DNA from 2 places in the Paenibacillus sp. CFBP13512 genome. Region 1 is predicted to be linked to the other one. Evidence: a T-box and tRNA genes for the amino acid it is inferred to sense, from the RefSeq annotation. Region 1 holds a T-box; the other holds one or more tRNA genes.

Region 1 (7,607 bases):
CTAAAGGATACAAACGATTAGCTAGACGGCATAACGTCTCTTCCGGAATATCTACACCGTTATATTGAAAACGATTTGTGAATTTGGTGATATAAGGTGATGTAAATGTACCTACATCATAACCGCACTCCAATAAAACACTTGTCAAAAAGGCACAAGTGCTTCCTTTACCATTCGTTCCTGCAACATGTACAAATTTAAGCTTACGATGAGGATTATTCAATAATTCCATAAGTCCTTCAATACGAGATAATCCCGGACGAATACCAAAAGGAATTAGACCATTAATCCATTCCACCGCTTGTTCATAGGTGTGAAAAGGGGCTTGTTGCCCCTCCGATGTTCCATGTTCCATCTTCTTCACCTTACCCTTTCAACTCTTCAATACGGGCAAGAACTTTTTCACGTTTTTCCGAATAATCTGCTTGTTTAGCACGTTCTTCTTCGATCACTTTAGCAGGTGCTTTGGCTACAAATCCTTGATTAGCTAGCTTTTTGTCAACACGTTCTACTTCAGAAGTCAGTGTAGCCACTTCTTTTTCCAAACGAGCGATTTCTTGACCAATATCTAGCAATCCTGCAAGTGGTAAATACAATTCTGCTCCTGTAATGATCGCTGTCATCGCTTTGTCTGGTGCAGCGAGATCAAGACCCGACTGGTACTCAGAAGTATTGCTGAAACGACGAATATATCCTTCGTTAGACTGGATAATATCGAGTGTTTTTTGATCTTTGGCTTTAACCATCAATTCTATTTTTTTGCTCATCGGTACATTTACTTCTGCACGGATATTACGAACAGCACGGATCAGATCCATCAACAGGTTCATTTCTTCTTGTGCGGTTGCATTTTCCAAAGCAGGATCAAATTCAGGCCAAGCCGCAAGTGTAATTGTGTTGCCTTCATGCGGCAAATGTTGCCAGATATCTTCTGAAATAAATGGCATAAATGGATGAATCATACGCAATGTACGATCCAATACATAAGCCAATACCGATTGCGTTGTTTTCTTCGCTACTGCATCTTCACCATACAAGGACAACTTAGCAATCTCGATATACCAGTCACATAGATCATCCCAGATAAAGTTGTATAATAAGCGACCGGTTTCACCAAATTCATAAGAATCGATTAGACGTGTAATATCACGTGCAGTCTCGTTCATACGATGTAAAATCCAGCGATCTGCTGTACTCAGTTCGCCACTCAAGTCAATATCTTCATAACGGAAACCTTCCATATTCATCAATACAAAACGGGAAGCATTCCAGATTTTATTTGCAAAGTTACGTGCTTGTTCTACACGTTCGAGACGGAAACGTAAATCTTGTCCCGGTGTACTGCTTGTTGAAAGCATATACCGCATCGCGTCTGTACCGTACTGTTCAATCACTTCAAGTGGATCAATACCATTACCCAATGACTTGGACATTTTCTGTCCATCAGCTGCACGTACTAGACCATGCATCAATACATCTTTGAATGGAATTTGATCTGTAAATTCAAGTGCTGTAAAGATCATACGTGATACCCAGAAGTAAATGATATCGTATCCAGTTACCAATAAATCTGTCGGATAATAACGTTTCAAATCTTCGGTTTCATCCGGCCATCCCAATGTAGAGAAAGGCCATAAAGCAGAGCTAAACCAAGTATCCAATACATCTTCGTCTTGACGTAATGTTTTACCTGCATGTTCAGGCAAATGGCTTGGGTCTTCTGTAGCTACGATAATCTCGCCTGTTTCATCACAATGCCATGCTGGAATACGATGTCCCCACCATAATTGACGGGAGATACACCAGTCACGTACATTTTCGATCCAGTTCAAATATGTTTTTTCAAAACGATCCGGTACAAAGTTGACCCCTTCACCTTGTTTTTGCGCTTGAATCGCAACATCAGCAAGTGGTTTCATTTTAACGAACCATTGAGTAGACAAATACGGTTCTACAACAGCACCTGTACGCTCACTATGTCCTACTTGGTGTACATGATCTTCAATCTTAATCAATACGCCTGCTGCTTCCAAATCTTTAACGATTTGTTTGCGGCAATCGCTACGATCTAAGCCTTCATATTGAGCTGCATTTTCATTCATGGTGCCTGTCTCATCCATTACTACGATCTGAGGCAAATCATGACGATGTCCCATTTCGAAGTCATTCGGATCATGGGCAGGTGTAATTTTTACAGCACCACTACCAAATTCACGGTCAACATAATCATCAGCAATAATCGGAATTTCACGTCCGGTAATTGGCAAGACTATCATTTTGCCAATCATATCTTTGTAACGTTCGTCTTTGGGATGAACTGCTACAGCTGTATCACCAAGCATTGTCTCTGGACGAGTCGTTGCTACAACAATATGTCCACTACCATCTTGAAGTGGATATTGTAAATGATAAAGGTGTCCGTTCACTTCTTTGTATTCTACTTCGATATCGGATAGAGCTGTACGTGCTTCAGGGTCCCAGTTAATAATGTATTTTCCACGATAAATGAGACCTTTATTGTACAACTTTACAAATACTTCACGAACGGCTTTGGACAAACCTTCATCCAATGTAAAACGTTCACGTGAATAATCGAGAGAAAAGCCCATTTTCGCCCATTGCTCATGAATGTTAGCTGCGTATTTATCTTTCCATTCCCATACTTTTTCTACAAATTTCTCACGACCTAAATCATGACGAGTGATACCTTCTGCACGTAGATTCTGCTCCACTTTGGTCTGTGTCGCTATCCCTGCATGGTCTGCTCCAGGAAGCCAGAGTGCATCGAAGCCCTGCATACGTTTGGTACGTGTCATAATATCTTGTAATGTAAAATCCAGAGCATGTCCAATATGAAGCATACCTGTTACGTTAGGAGGTGGAATAACAATGGTGTACGGCTTAGCATCAGGACGTTGCCCTGCTTTGAAAAAGTCATTTTCCATCCAATAATCATACCATTTACGTTCTGCCGATTTAGGATCATACGTGGTCGGCATTGAAGTTGTTGCTTGATTCTCATTCGTATCTGCCATAGTAAATACCCCCATATTTGTAGTCATTTTGCTAAAATTCTCAATAAAAAAAGCCCTTCGTCTCAAAGGACGAAAGGACTTAGCTCTCGCGGTACCACCTTTGTTTCGCCCATGTATAAAAAAGCCCATGAACGACACTCCGAGGCAGATAACGGCTGCTACCGGTCTATTCTATATATAGTGTTAGAATAATCCTCCACTTTATATTCAAATAAACAACTCCCAGGCGACTTCGATATACCGTATCCTATAGAACCTTTCAGCGCAGCAGTTCTACTCTCTTGAGGACGATATTGTCTACTATTCCCGTTCAAGGTTATTGAGATCATGAATAAATCAATATTTACTCCAAATCATACCTGTTGCTACTGTCAAAGTCAATAAAAAACCTGTCATAGAGCTGACTTAAGGACGAGGTATACCTAATTGATCGACTAATTCGGTCATATCTTCAGGTAATGGATCATTTACAGTCATCGTTTGCTCTGTAAATGGGTGTTCAAAGGTCAACTGTTCTCCATGAAGCGCCTGTCGGTAAAATTCCTGACTGCCTCCATAAAGGACATCACCTATCAACGTATGTCCAGCATCACTCATATGCACACGAATCTGATGGGTTCGTCCTGTTTCTAAGGTTAAACGAACAAGACTAGCTCGAGCTGAACCATATATTTTCTCAACATGAGTGATCGCTTCTTGCCCTGTAGGAGAAACACGGCGGCGCTGTTTGTGATGGCGATCTTTACCGATTGGTTGATCAATCACCGTTAATCCATCACTTACTTTGCCTTGCACAATCGCGATATATTTACGATCAATCGTTTTAGATCGCATCTGCTCATCTAACTTCGATAAAGCAAATTCATTTTTAGCATATAATACAGGTCCTGTTGTATCTTCATCTAAACGATGGACATGACGAACAGCACACTTCTGATCCGTTTGTTGATAATGATCTGCGACGGCATGTGCTAAAGTAATCGTTGGGTCAGAAGCTTCAGACGGATGAACATTCATGCCAGCTGGCTTATGCATCACCAGAACATAATCATCTTCATACAGTACTTTGACACGATCATGCGGCCGAGGATCAAATCCATAATCCATCGGTTGAAATAGGCGAAGCCGGATATGGGCTCCGTCTATTTTCACTTCACCTTTGGAATGAAGTCTGCCGATTAATTTAACTGGAACCGACACTTCTTCTAACCACTGCATAACTGCTTTATGTCTGGCATTGCCTTCTGCTTGTAGAAGATCATTATGCGGTGTGATTTCTAACCATTCTCCATCTCTTATCGAACATTCAGCAAGAATAGAAGGTGACTTGTGATCAGATACAGCATTAGATGCATTGATCATGATTGCAAAGACTTCATCACTTCATAATGAGCTGCTATCGTCTGTTCAATATCTTCGTCACTGTGAACACCCGATACAAACATACCTTCAAATGGAGATGGAGCTACACTGATTCCACGATCTAACATGGCTCCAAAGTAACGCTTGAACATATCCATATCACTTGCTTTGGCAGACTCATAATCAGTAACCGGTCCTGCTGTAAAGAATGGACAAACCATCGAACCTACACGATTAACAGTCAACGGAATACCAAACTCAGCCGCATTCTTTTCAAAACCTGCTTGCAAACGAGCAGAGATATTTTCTAAACGCTCATAGACTGCTGGTGTTAACAGACTCAATGTTGTATACCCTGCTGCCATCGCTAATGGATTACCGCTTAATGTTCCTGCTTGATAAATAGGTCCTGTTGGGGCAACTTGCTCCATAATCTCACGTTTACCACCGTACGCACCTACAGGTAAGCCACCACCAATGACTTTACCTAGACATGTTAAGTCTGGGGTTACACCATAACGTCCTTGTGCACAATTCAGATCGACACGGAAACCAGTCATCACTTCATCGAAAATAAGCAGACTGCCATATTGAGTTGTAATATCACGTAATCCTTGTAAAAATCCAGGTTGTGGTGGAACAACACCCATATTACCAGCAACAGGTTCTACAATAATACAAGCAATCTCTTCACCAAAGCGTTCAAAAGCCAAACGCAACGATTCAAGGTCATTATAAGGAACGGTAATTGTATTGGTAGCTACTGATTCAGGGACACCCGGACTATCTGGCAAACCTAATGTCGCTACACCAGAACCTGCTTTGATCAATAGACTATCAGAATGACCATGATATGAACCTTCAAATTTCAAAATCTTGTTACGCTTGGTATAGCCACGAGCGAGACGAATCACACTCATCGTCGCTTCTGTTCCCGAGTTAACCATACGAACAATATCCATAGAAGGAACACGTTCTACAACAAGCTTCGCCATTTTCGTTTCTAATTCAGTCGGTGCACCAAAGCTTGTTCCTTTGATCGCTGTTTCTTGTAGAGCACGTACCACATCAGGATGCGCATGCCCCATAATGAGGGGTCCCCAAGAACCGATATAATCAATAAAGACATTACCATCAATATCATATAGGCGTGAACCTTCACCACGTTCTGCATAAATTGGAGTCAATCCTACTGTTTTGAATGCACGAACAGGACTATTTACGCCTCCCGGAATATATTGTTTTGCTTCTTCAAAAGCTTCTCGTGAACGTTCATCACGACGAACAGAATGAGTAGATTCCATGAGCAAATACCTCCATCAATTTATTTATTTTTAGCTGAATTATTGTTCTTCACGTAACCAGCGCACAACGTCTTTGGAGAAATAAGTAATAATCATATCTGCTCCTGCACGTTTGAAGCCAAGCATCATTTCAGTTACGATCCCGCGTTCATTAATCCATCCGTTTTGTGCAGCGGCTTTGACCATTGCATATTCACCACTTACATTATAAGCAACCAAAGGAAGATCAAAGTTCTCACGCACTGCACGCAATACGTCCATATAAGCAAGAGATGGTTTGACCATCAACATATCTGCGCCTTCAGCAACATCACTTTCTGCTTCACGCAGTGCTTCACGCACATTAGCAGGGTCCATTTGATATGATTTGCGATCACCAAATTGTGGTGCCGATTGAGCAGCTTCACGGAATGGACCGTAGAATGCTGACGCATATTTAACTGCATACGACATGATCGGAATATCTTTATATCCTGCTGCATCTAAGCCTTCACGAATCGCATACACAAATCCATCCATCATATTGGAAGGAGCAATAATATCTGCGCCTGCTTCCGCTTGGGATACTGCTGTTTTTACTAACAATGCTAATGATTCATCGTTATCCACTTCTGCTTCAATATGACCATCACATTCATGTGCATGCACAACACCGCAATGTCCATGATCTGTAAATTCACATAAACACGTGTCTGCAATCACTAATAGGTTCGGGTAATTTGCTTTGATCCAACGAGTCGCTTGTTGTACCAGACCATCTTGAGCATAAGCACCTGTACCTACACTATCTTTTACTTCAGGGACTGCAAATATTAATACTGCTGGAATACCCAAATCCACTATTTCTTGAATTTCAGCTTGCATCGTATCTAATGAAAAATTATATACGCCAGGCATGGACGAAATTTCTTCTTTTACATTCGTACCATACGTAACAAAAACAGGTTGAATAAAATCACTTTTATGCAATATGGTTTCTCTTACCATGCTACGAATAGCAGGCGTTTTGCGAAGACGACGGTGACGTGAAAAAGGTTGGCTCATAATAACGATATTCCTCCTTGAATGTATATATCTTATTTGTACTTATCATTCTTGCTAGACTAGATAAATAAAACCGACCAGCACTTGCAAGGTCGGCATATCTGATGTCGATCATCAATTTACATATTACACATCTATTAATACATCAGCATTCCAACGACAAAGAACATCTAACAATCCTTCAATCGTTGCTTCTTCAGCTAATAATCCTACTTTGAGACCTGCTTGTTCAGCAGTCAAAGCGGTCTGTGGACCAATACAAGCAATCATCGAGTGCTCTAGTGCTTGTACAGGATCTTCAATGCCCATACTTTTCAAAGCAGCCAGTAAATTAGTGACTGTTGAAGAACTGGTAAATGTCACTGCATGAATGGCTTCTTCTTCCAGCAACTTACGCAATTCGATATCGTCTTCTCCAACCATAACGGTCTCATACGTATCAATCTCTGTTACTTCCATATTCATTGTACGCAGTGTATCGGGTAACCATGAGCGTGCTAGGTCGCCACGTGGTAATAGAATATGCTGTCCAGCTTGTAATTGACCTTCTAAGCTGTCCAGCAAGCCTTCTGCTTGGAACTTCTCTGGTAAAGGCATAGCTGTAATCCCATGCAATCGTAAAGCCTCTAATGTAGCAGGACCGACAGCTACAATCTTCGCACGATATAATGCACGAATATCTTGAGCATGTTGTCTCAAATGTTCAAAGAAGTACTCTACTCCATTAACACTTGTGAAGAATACCCAATCATATTTTTGCAAATTCGATAAGGCTGTACCGATATTTCGTATACTTTCTTCAGCAACAGGTAACCTTGTCTCGATCACTGGATACTCGTAAGGTTCTCCACCCAGTTCATCG
Region 2 (7,607 bases), on a different contig from region 1:
GTGCAAAGTGAAGCAGTTCTGGTACCGCTACAGCATAGAGTAAGGCAGTATCTTTGACCAGTGTAATCGACTCATTAGCAAGTGAAGGTAACGCCACCCGAATCATCTGTGGAACAATCACTTTGGTCATCGTTTGCCATTTGCTGAGTCCCAGTACTTGCGCTGCTTCATGTTGCCCTTTATCAATCGACAATAATCCGCCTCTGAAGATCTCTGCGAAATAAGCTGCATAATTCAGTACAAATGCAAGCCCTGCCGCTACAAAACGATCAAACACCAGATAATCACCTATAATCGGCAACATTGGTAATCCAAAGCAGAAAAAGAGTAATTGTAACAGTAATGGGGTTCCACGAGTAATATAAATAAACGTATGCGCTAACCATGATAACAATTTGATACTGCTATTGGCTAACAATGTAATTCCAAATCCTAAAGGAATAGATAACACAATTGCAATCAAAAACAGAAGAATTGTGTTTTTAGCTCCCTCTAGCATGGGTCCTATAATTTGTAATAAGTAATCTACACTCATCGTATTCGACTCCTACATCTCAACATTTTTAATTTACATCTAATTATTTACAAAAGAAAACCGGGTTGTATCACTCAACCGGTTTTCTAATGACTTTTATATGGGTGTACTCTTGTATGCTTTGCAAAACATGTATACATCATCTTGATGATTATTTAAGAACTTTGTCTTCACCAAACCATGTAGTTGAAATTTTGCTAGCTGTACCATCGCTATTTAATTCATCTAATGCTTTTTGCAGACTATTAAGCAATTCTTCATTACCTTGCTTCACACCAATACCATATTCTTCAGGCGATAATGATTCATCCAATAATTTAAACGTATTCGGTTCTTTGGACATATAGTAACGAGCAACCACTTCATCAATAACGACAGCATCCAAGCGACCATTTTTCAAATCACTTAACGCCAGTACGTTATCCGGGAACTCACTTACTTCTTTCAGCTGTGCTTTGATCGGATTAGCTGCTAAAGCATCTGAAGCAGAAGATAGCGACTGTAGACCGACCGTTTTACCAGCTAGATCATTGAATGTAGTGATTGGCGAGTTAGCAAGCACAGCAACTACTTGACTATTCGCTAGATAAGGTTTGGTGAATAGTACTTTTTGCTTGCGTTCATCTGTGATTGTATATCCGTTCCAGATCAGATCAATTCGACCACTATTTAATTCAGATTCTTTGGCAGACCAATCAATCGGTTGAAATTCGACTTGCTTACCCATTTTAGCTGCGGCAGCTTTGGCATAATCAATATCAAATCCAACAATATTATTTTGTTCATCACGGAATCCCATCGGTGCAAATTTATCATCAATTCCGATGACTAGCTTGTTATCATCTTTGTTAGCTCCACTAGAACATCCTGCTAATACCAATAAAACCACACTAAATATCAATAATAATCCTGCTATTTTTCTCTGTTTCATATGATCGCTCCCCTTACAATTTACCGAACGCTTTAGTTCGTTACCACGTTATCAGAACCACTATAATAACATAGCATGGAATTGAAGTCGAGCGCTAGAGTAGAGAACAAAAAGATATTTGGTGATTTTACGATTTATAGTATGTATTCAAAAGTTAGTAGAAGGTCTAAAGATTAAAATGGCATATAAAAAGCACCCATTTCAGGGTGCTCATCACATCAATATTATACAGCTTCCAATGCGTTCATAAAACGTTGGATATAATAAGTAGGAATATTTTGTTCCATCCAGTCTGTAATATCTTGATACACCAAGCTATATTTTGTATTTAAATATTGAGGATGTGGTAACACTTCAACTTCCTCAAAATAATTTTTAACTTTGCGACGCAAATTACGCAGAACTTGCTGTTTGGATTCTACATCTTCGCGATCTTCGATTAACAAATGATCTTCTAATTGATTACCATCATTCATCATAATTTCGCGACTATACATATAACGTTCGCCTACACTTAACTCGCTTTCATAAAAGTTAGCATATACTTTATTGTCTACAATAATACGTCTACTATAGATACGTTTCAATTCGCCCATGACACGATCGAATTTTCTATATTTTTCGACTCCGATGGTATCAATCAATTCACAGATTGTTTTTACCGCTTGTTGGTGATTTTCTTCTTTACTATCAAATAACTCAAAGATATCTACTTTTTTATAACGAAAACGGATATACGATTTGGATAACTTACCATACATATAAAAAACAATACTAACATCAAGAATCTGGTCATTGTACTGCACATCCATATTGACATATCGGTGCTGTTGACGCATAAGATTCTACCCCTTTTCTTGTTGAATTGATTGGGCTAGTAAATCGTTTATTCGACAAGGTGGATACCTTTAAAATAAATGTACTAAGCTACCATCGTATCCAAATAAATGTAATCTATACAAAGATTTAACCTTTAAATTACAATTCAAATCAAATGAAGCACAGTTATTAACAAATATATTTACAACAAGCCAAAATTTAAAACCTTTTTTTCTTCGATTATGTGGATATTATCTGTTATTTTGTTGGAGTATCTAGGGATATCAAGGTTTTTTTCATCTTTTTCTAGATAAGACATTGTCGTATTTGAAAAGATCATTCTTATCATGTAAACACCTAATGTAAAAGAGTGTCATGATCTATTGTCTGCTTGTGATCAAATCCATCTGGTATGAGATGAAGAAATAAGGTATGTAATTTACTACTATACACAAGTGAATCATTGTGTAATATATCTGTACACATGAAAAAACAGGCGAACAGTGAAGTTCAGCCTGTCTTTATATAGGGTACGATTTTATAGTTATAATTAAGTCGTATAATATGAAGTTTAGTTAGTAGTGGATGTATATCTGCTTACCAATTCACTAATTTTACCTCTAACGGCTAAGTCGGAATTCTGACGGTTTTTCAAAATAGCATGTACTTGATCGACAAAACTATTTTCTGTATCTTTTGTTTCCATTAAAGGTGTTGTTGCCATAGATTCTAAGTTCATCATTATTCCTCCACATCAATTAATACGTTCTCGAATGATACGCTTATTTAATATGACCCCGATTACAGACGTTTAAAACACATTTTGATTAAATTATTGGAAATACTTAGCAACTCTTTCGATACATAAATTGATTGTAATCGTTATCAATTTTGTTCAATCGCTTGTTTAACGAATATTTTGGTAACAAAAAAAGTCCCAAAATAATATTGGGACTTTCTGTTGAATACATTAACCTTCTGCTATATCTGCTCGTAATGCACTAGCCACTTCGATCATTTTCGGGATCACAGCTTCATTCGTGCCTGAGACGTACAGATCGCCTTCATAATGACGGAAAGGAATCAAAGCTGTACCAATATCCCACAAAAAGAAGTCTCCGTCTATCGACATCGTCGCTTCTCCTTTGACTGTGAACACAGGAGTATACGTAAAATCCGGTTGTAGTGCAAAATAAGTCTTGCACTCTTCCAAAGTAATCGGATCTATTTCACCTTCGGGTTGTTGCATCTCTCTTGTAATACGGTAACGCTGAATCATATGATGTCGCTCCTTTTATTAAAAACTACTTTTAATGCATGATCACTATTTTCAATCATTACGATTTTTAGTTATTTATTTAGTAATTAATTAATAAGGTTTTAAAATAACAAAAAAAGCCTTAAATATCAAGATTTTTGCTAACAATTATTTTAAAATATGTCTATTGTAATATATAGAAATGATATTGTTCTAGAAAATAAGTAAAATGTTATCACGTAAATAGCTTAAATATTCTTTGTTGACTTGATGTGCACTTCAAGTAGTAGAATGAGGACATCCTAAGCGCGGGATTCATTAACTTTCACCCTTTCTAGAAAGTAGGGAATCAAAATATGAGTACAGAAATAGTTTATTGTATAGGTGAATTAGGCGAGAAAACAGGGCTTAAAACCGAGACTATTCGATTTTACGAGAAGTTAGAATTGATGCCTGTACCTAATAAAAAAATGAATGGACATCGCATATACAAACAAAGAGATTTAGATCGTCTTCTATTTATTGTGAAATTAAAAAAAACAAGTATGACTCTTCAAGACATCAAACAATATCTCAGTTATTCTGATGCCGGACAATATGAAGAATGTTATAACATTCTTCAATATCAACAAAAAGAAGTAGAAAATGAATTAAAAAGCATACAATCTACCTATGATTTATTAAGTTATAAAATAGGTAATTTCAAAACATTAATTGAAACTACTCGAGGAGTGAAATTGAATGAACACCAAAATATTAGGACAGAGTAATATTGAAATATCTTTATTAGGACTAGGTTGTATGGGAATGTCAGAATATTATAGTGGACGAGATGATGCAGAATCGATTCGTACTTTACATCGAGCTATTGAATTAGGTATTAATTTTTTAGATACAGCAGATACCTATGGAGTCGGAGCTAATGAAGAACTGATTGGACAAGCATTCAAGGGAAGACGTTCTGAAATTGTATTAGCCACTAAGTTCGGCTCAATGCGCGGAGAACATGGCTCATTTTTAGGGGTTAACGGACATCCAGACTATGTAAAATCTTCTTGTGAATCGAGCCTTAGACGTCTAGGAACAGATCATATTGACCTTTATTACCAACATCGTGTTGACCCTAACATTCCAATAGAAGAAACTGTTGGAGCTATGGCAAAGTTAGTAGAAGAAGGTAAAGTACGTTGTTTGGGTCTATCTGAAGCTTCTGCCAATCAAATTAAACGTGCTCATAACGTTCATCCTATTACTGCTTTACAGACTGAGTATTCACTATGGAGTCGTGAAGCCGAAGATGATTTATTTCCACTATGTAAAGAATTAGGAATCGAGTTTGTTGCTTACAGCCCTTTAGGACGTGGTTTTCTTACTGGTCAGATTAAACGTTATGAAGATCTAGCAGAGGATGATGCTCGTCGCAACCTTCCCCGTTTCATTGGAGATAATTTTCAACGAAATGTTGATCTAGTAAAACATATTGAAGCACTCGCTCAACAAAAAAATGTATCTACTTCACAACTAGCATTAGCTTGGATGATCGCACAAGGTGTTACGCCTATACCTGGTACAAAAAGAGTAAAATATTTAGAAGAAAATGTTGGTTCTGTTCATATCGAATTAAGCAAAAATGAACTTGAAAGTATTAATGAAATTTCACCTAAAGGTATAGCATCTGGTGGTCGTAACGTAGAAAGCCAAATTCCAGATTGGTCTGCTGAATAAAAAACAAAAAAAGCCCTTGATAGACAAGGACTTTCGGTTATGACCTGTAGTGGGATCGAACCACTGACCCCTACCCTGTCAAGATAGTGCTCTCCCGCTGAGCTAACAGGTCAAAATAAGTATGACAACTTCCATATAATATCAAGAATTTATAACGTTGTCAATCACTTGCTTGGGTTCGTGTATGCGCTCGATATGTAATCTTCTAATACTGTGTCCAATACGATTCTGGAAGAGGAAGTACGGTCTTTTCTTTGCGCTCCCAACCCTGAATCATGACGACACTATTCACTTCAAGTTTGTTATCCCAGTATATGTATTGTTTATGTTCGAGTGATAATAAAATCTGACTCAACTCTTGAGTCGTCTTGCCTGTTTTGAAAGATAATTCTCTCCATTCTGGCATACGACGGTACAACGAAAAAAAGTTATACAAAATACGCAACAACTTACGTTCATTATCTTCTAACATGATGTATCTCTCCTTCTGATCACAAATCCAATAGGCATGTAATTATATACGAACTTTTGTTCTTATTTTAAATGAAGTACTGCCTTTTGGCAAGTTTAGTTAACAAAAAGACTCTACCTCATGAGGTAGAGTCTTCCTATTAGCTAGATCACATCAAGTGAATACATTGATTATTATTGTTTAGCAGCAACAACTTCTTTTACGTTCACAGTAGTCGACAATTTTTTATCGCCGTATTCTACTTTAATTGTTGTTGTCCCTTTAGCAAGTGCTGTAATTTTACCTTCAGTAACTGTAGCGATATTGGCTTTGGTACTTGTCCATGATGCTTCTTTCGTTACATCCACTTTCAGACCTGTATCATATTCAGCTACGACCTGAACCGATTTAGCATCGCCAACAGTCAATTTCAAAGCTTTCTCAGAAAACGTTAATTTTTTCAACTTCGCTGTTACATTGACTTTAACTGTCGATGTTAAGCCCTGGTATGATCCTGTTAACGTTGCTGTTCCTAGATTTACTGCTTTGATGCTTGATCCTTTAACTGTCGCTACAGAAGGATTAGAAGACACCCAATTCATTTTGGTAGATAGGTTTACAGATTTACCTGTTGCCGCATATGTTCCTACCGCTTTAATAGATTTGCTCTTTTTGATATTCAATTCAACCACTTCTGGCGTAACTGTGATTGATTTAATTTTTGGTTCCATCGTTACTGAAACTTTAACGATTTTGTTAAGGTAAGTTCCTTTAAGCGTAGCTTTACCATTTAGCAATGCTTTTGCTGTAGAACCTGTTAACAATAAGCTTTCAGAAGAAGAAGTCCAGTCGATATCTTTACTTACATCAATCGTAGAACCTTCTACTGTCATTGCTTCTACTTTAGGCAAGCTTGAAGATTCACCAACAACAATACTTAAAGTCGTTACATCTGGTGTTAATACAAGCAATTTCGTCTGAACGGATACCGGTACAGTTACTTTAAGGTCACCAATCGTACCCACTAGATTGACCTTACCTTCGCTTTCAGCTTCTACTTTAGTACTTGTAACTGAAGCAATACTTCCGTCACCTGCACTCCATTCTACAAGCTTAGATAAGTCTACTGTTGTTCCATCTACTGCTGTACCTGTTACTTTAGGAAGTGTAGCACTATCTCCTGTAACCAAGTCGATTGAATCTACACTAGCTTCTACTTTTTTCATAGTTTTGTAGACTGTAACTTTGAAGCTCTTTGTATAATCTTCATACTCTGCTTTGATCGTAGAAGTACCTTCTACCCATGGAATAAGCAAACCTTTATCTGCTGTTACGTTGATTGCATTAGATGAAGTCCATTTCACATCACTCGTTACATCTGTATTTACGCGAGTGGCGTCAGCTACTTCTGCTTTGATTTGTTTAGGCGTATCACCGATAAACATCACTTGATCTTCTTCAGGTGTTAGCAACAATCCTTGGAAAGAAGAACGTACATAGATCGTTTGTGTATCTGCCAATCCTGCATATCTAGCAGTTACTGTTGTTGTTCCTTGTTTGATTCCTTTTACCGTACCCAGAGATACAGTGGCTACTGCTGCACTGTATGTAGACCATGTTACTGAAGAAGTGACATTTTCTGAACTACCATCTGTTTTGGTAGCTGTTGCTGTAAATGTGTAAGGCTGTCCGATCGTTACATTTGCTGCTGCATCTGGTGAAATTTTTAATGCTGTATAGGGTGAGTTCACTGTTACTTTTTTAGTAGCAGATAGATCGCCATACTTAGCAGTGATTGTCGTTGTTCCTGTGCCAACCGGCGTAATACTTCCTGCTTTAACTGTTGCTACTGTAGATGCTGAAGAAGTCCATTTCGCTTCGTCAGATA

Evidence for each region. The T-box of region 1 lies ahead of PaeCFBP13512_RS12925 (valine--tRNA ligase). A T-box ahead of a tRNA ligase gene usually reads a tRNA of that ligase, here a tRNA-Val.
Region 2: it has a tRNA-Val gene. The T-box ahead of PaeCFBP13512_RS12925 (valine--tRNA ligase) is inferred to sense a tRNA for this amino acid. The anticodon was not compared.

Annotation. Positions count from the first base shown of each region.
Region 1 covers NZ_QGAD01000008.1:18,531-26,137, forward strand. Annotated here, with positions in the region: gene PaeCFBP13512_RS12920 (bifunctional folylpolyglutamate synthase/dihydrofolate synthase) at 1-355, opposite strand, end outside; gene PaeCFBP13512_RS12925 (valine--tRNA ligase) at 366-3,035, opposite strand; T-box leader at 3,098-3,358, opposite strand; gene PaeCFBP13512_RS12930 (RluA family pseudouridine synthase) at 3,441-4,397, opposite strand; gene hemL (glutamate-1-semialdehyde 2,1-aminomutase) at 4,394-5,701, opposite strand; gene hemB (porphobilinogen synthase) at 5,741-6,745, opposite strand; gene cobA (uroporphyrinogen-III C-methyltransferase) at 6,872-7,607, opposite strand, start outside.
Region 2 covers NZ_QGAD01000001.1:337,822-345,428, forward strand. Annotated here, with positions in the region: gene PaeCFBP13512_RS01545 (amino acid ABC transporter permease) at 1-535, opposite strand, end outside; gene PaeCFBP13512_RS01550 (amino acid ABC transporter substrate-binding protein) at 687-1,466, opposite strand; gene PaeCFBP13512_RS01555 (hypothetical protein) at 1,691-2,305, opposite strand; gene PaeCFBP13512_RS23145 (hypothetical protein) at 2,857-3,024, opposite strand; gene PaeCFBP13512_RS01560 (hypothetical protein) at 3,256-3,564, opposite strand; gene PaeCFBP13512_RS01565 (MerR family transcriptional regulator) at 3,900-4,313, shown strand; gene PaeCFBP13512_RS01570 (aldo/keto reductase) at 4,285-5,268, shown strand; tRNA gene PaeCFBP13512_RS01575 (tRNA-Val) at 5,309-5,380, opposite strand; gene PaeCFBP13512_RS01580 (hypothetical protein) at 5,474-5,740, opposite strand; gene PaeCFBP13512_RS01585 (Ig-like domain-containing protein) at 5,914-7,607, opposite strand, start outside.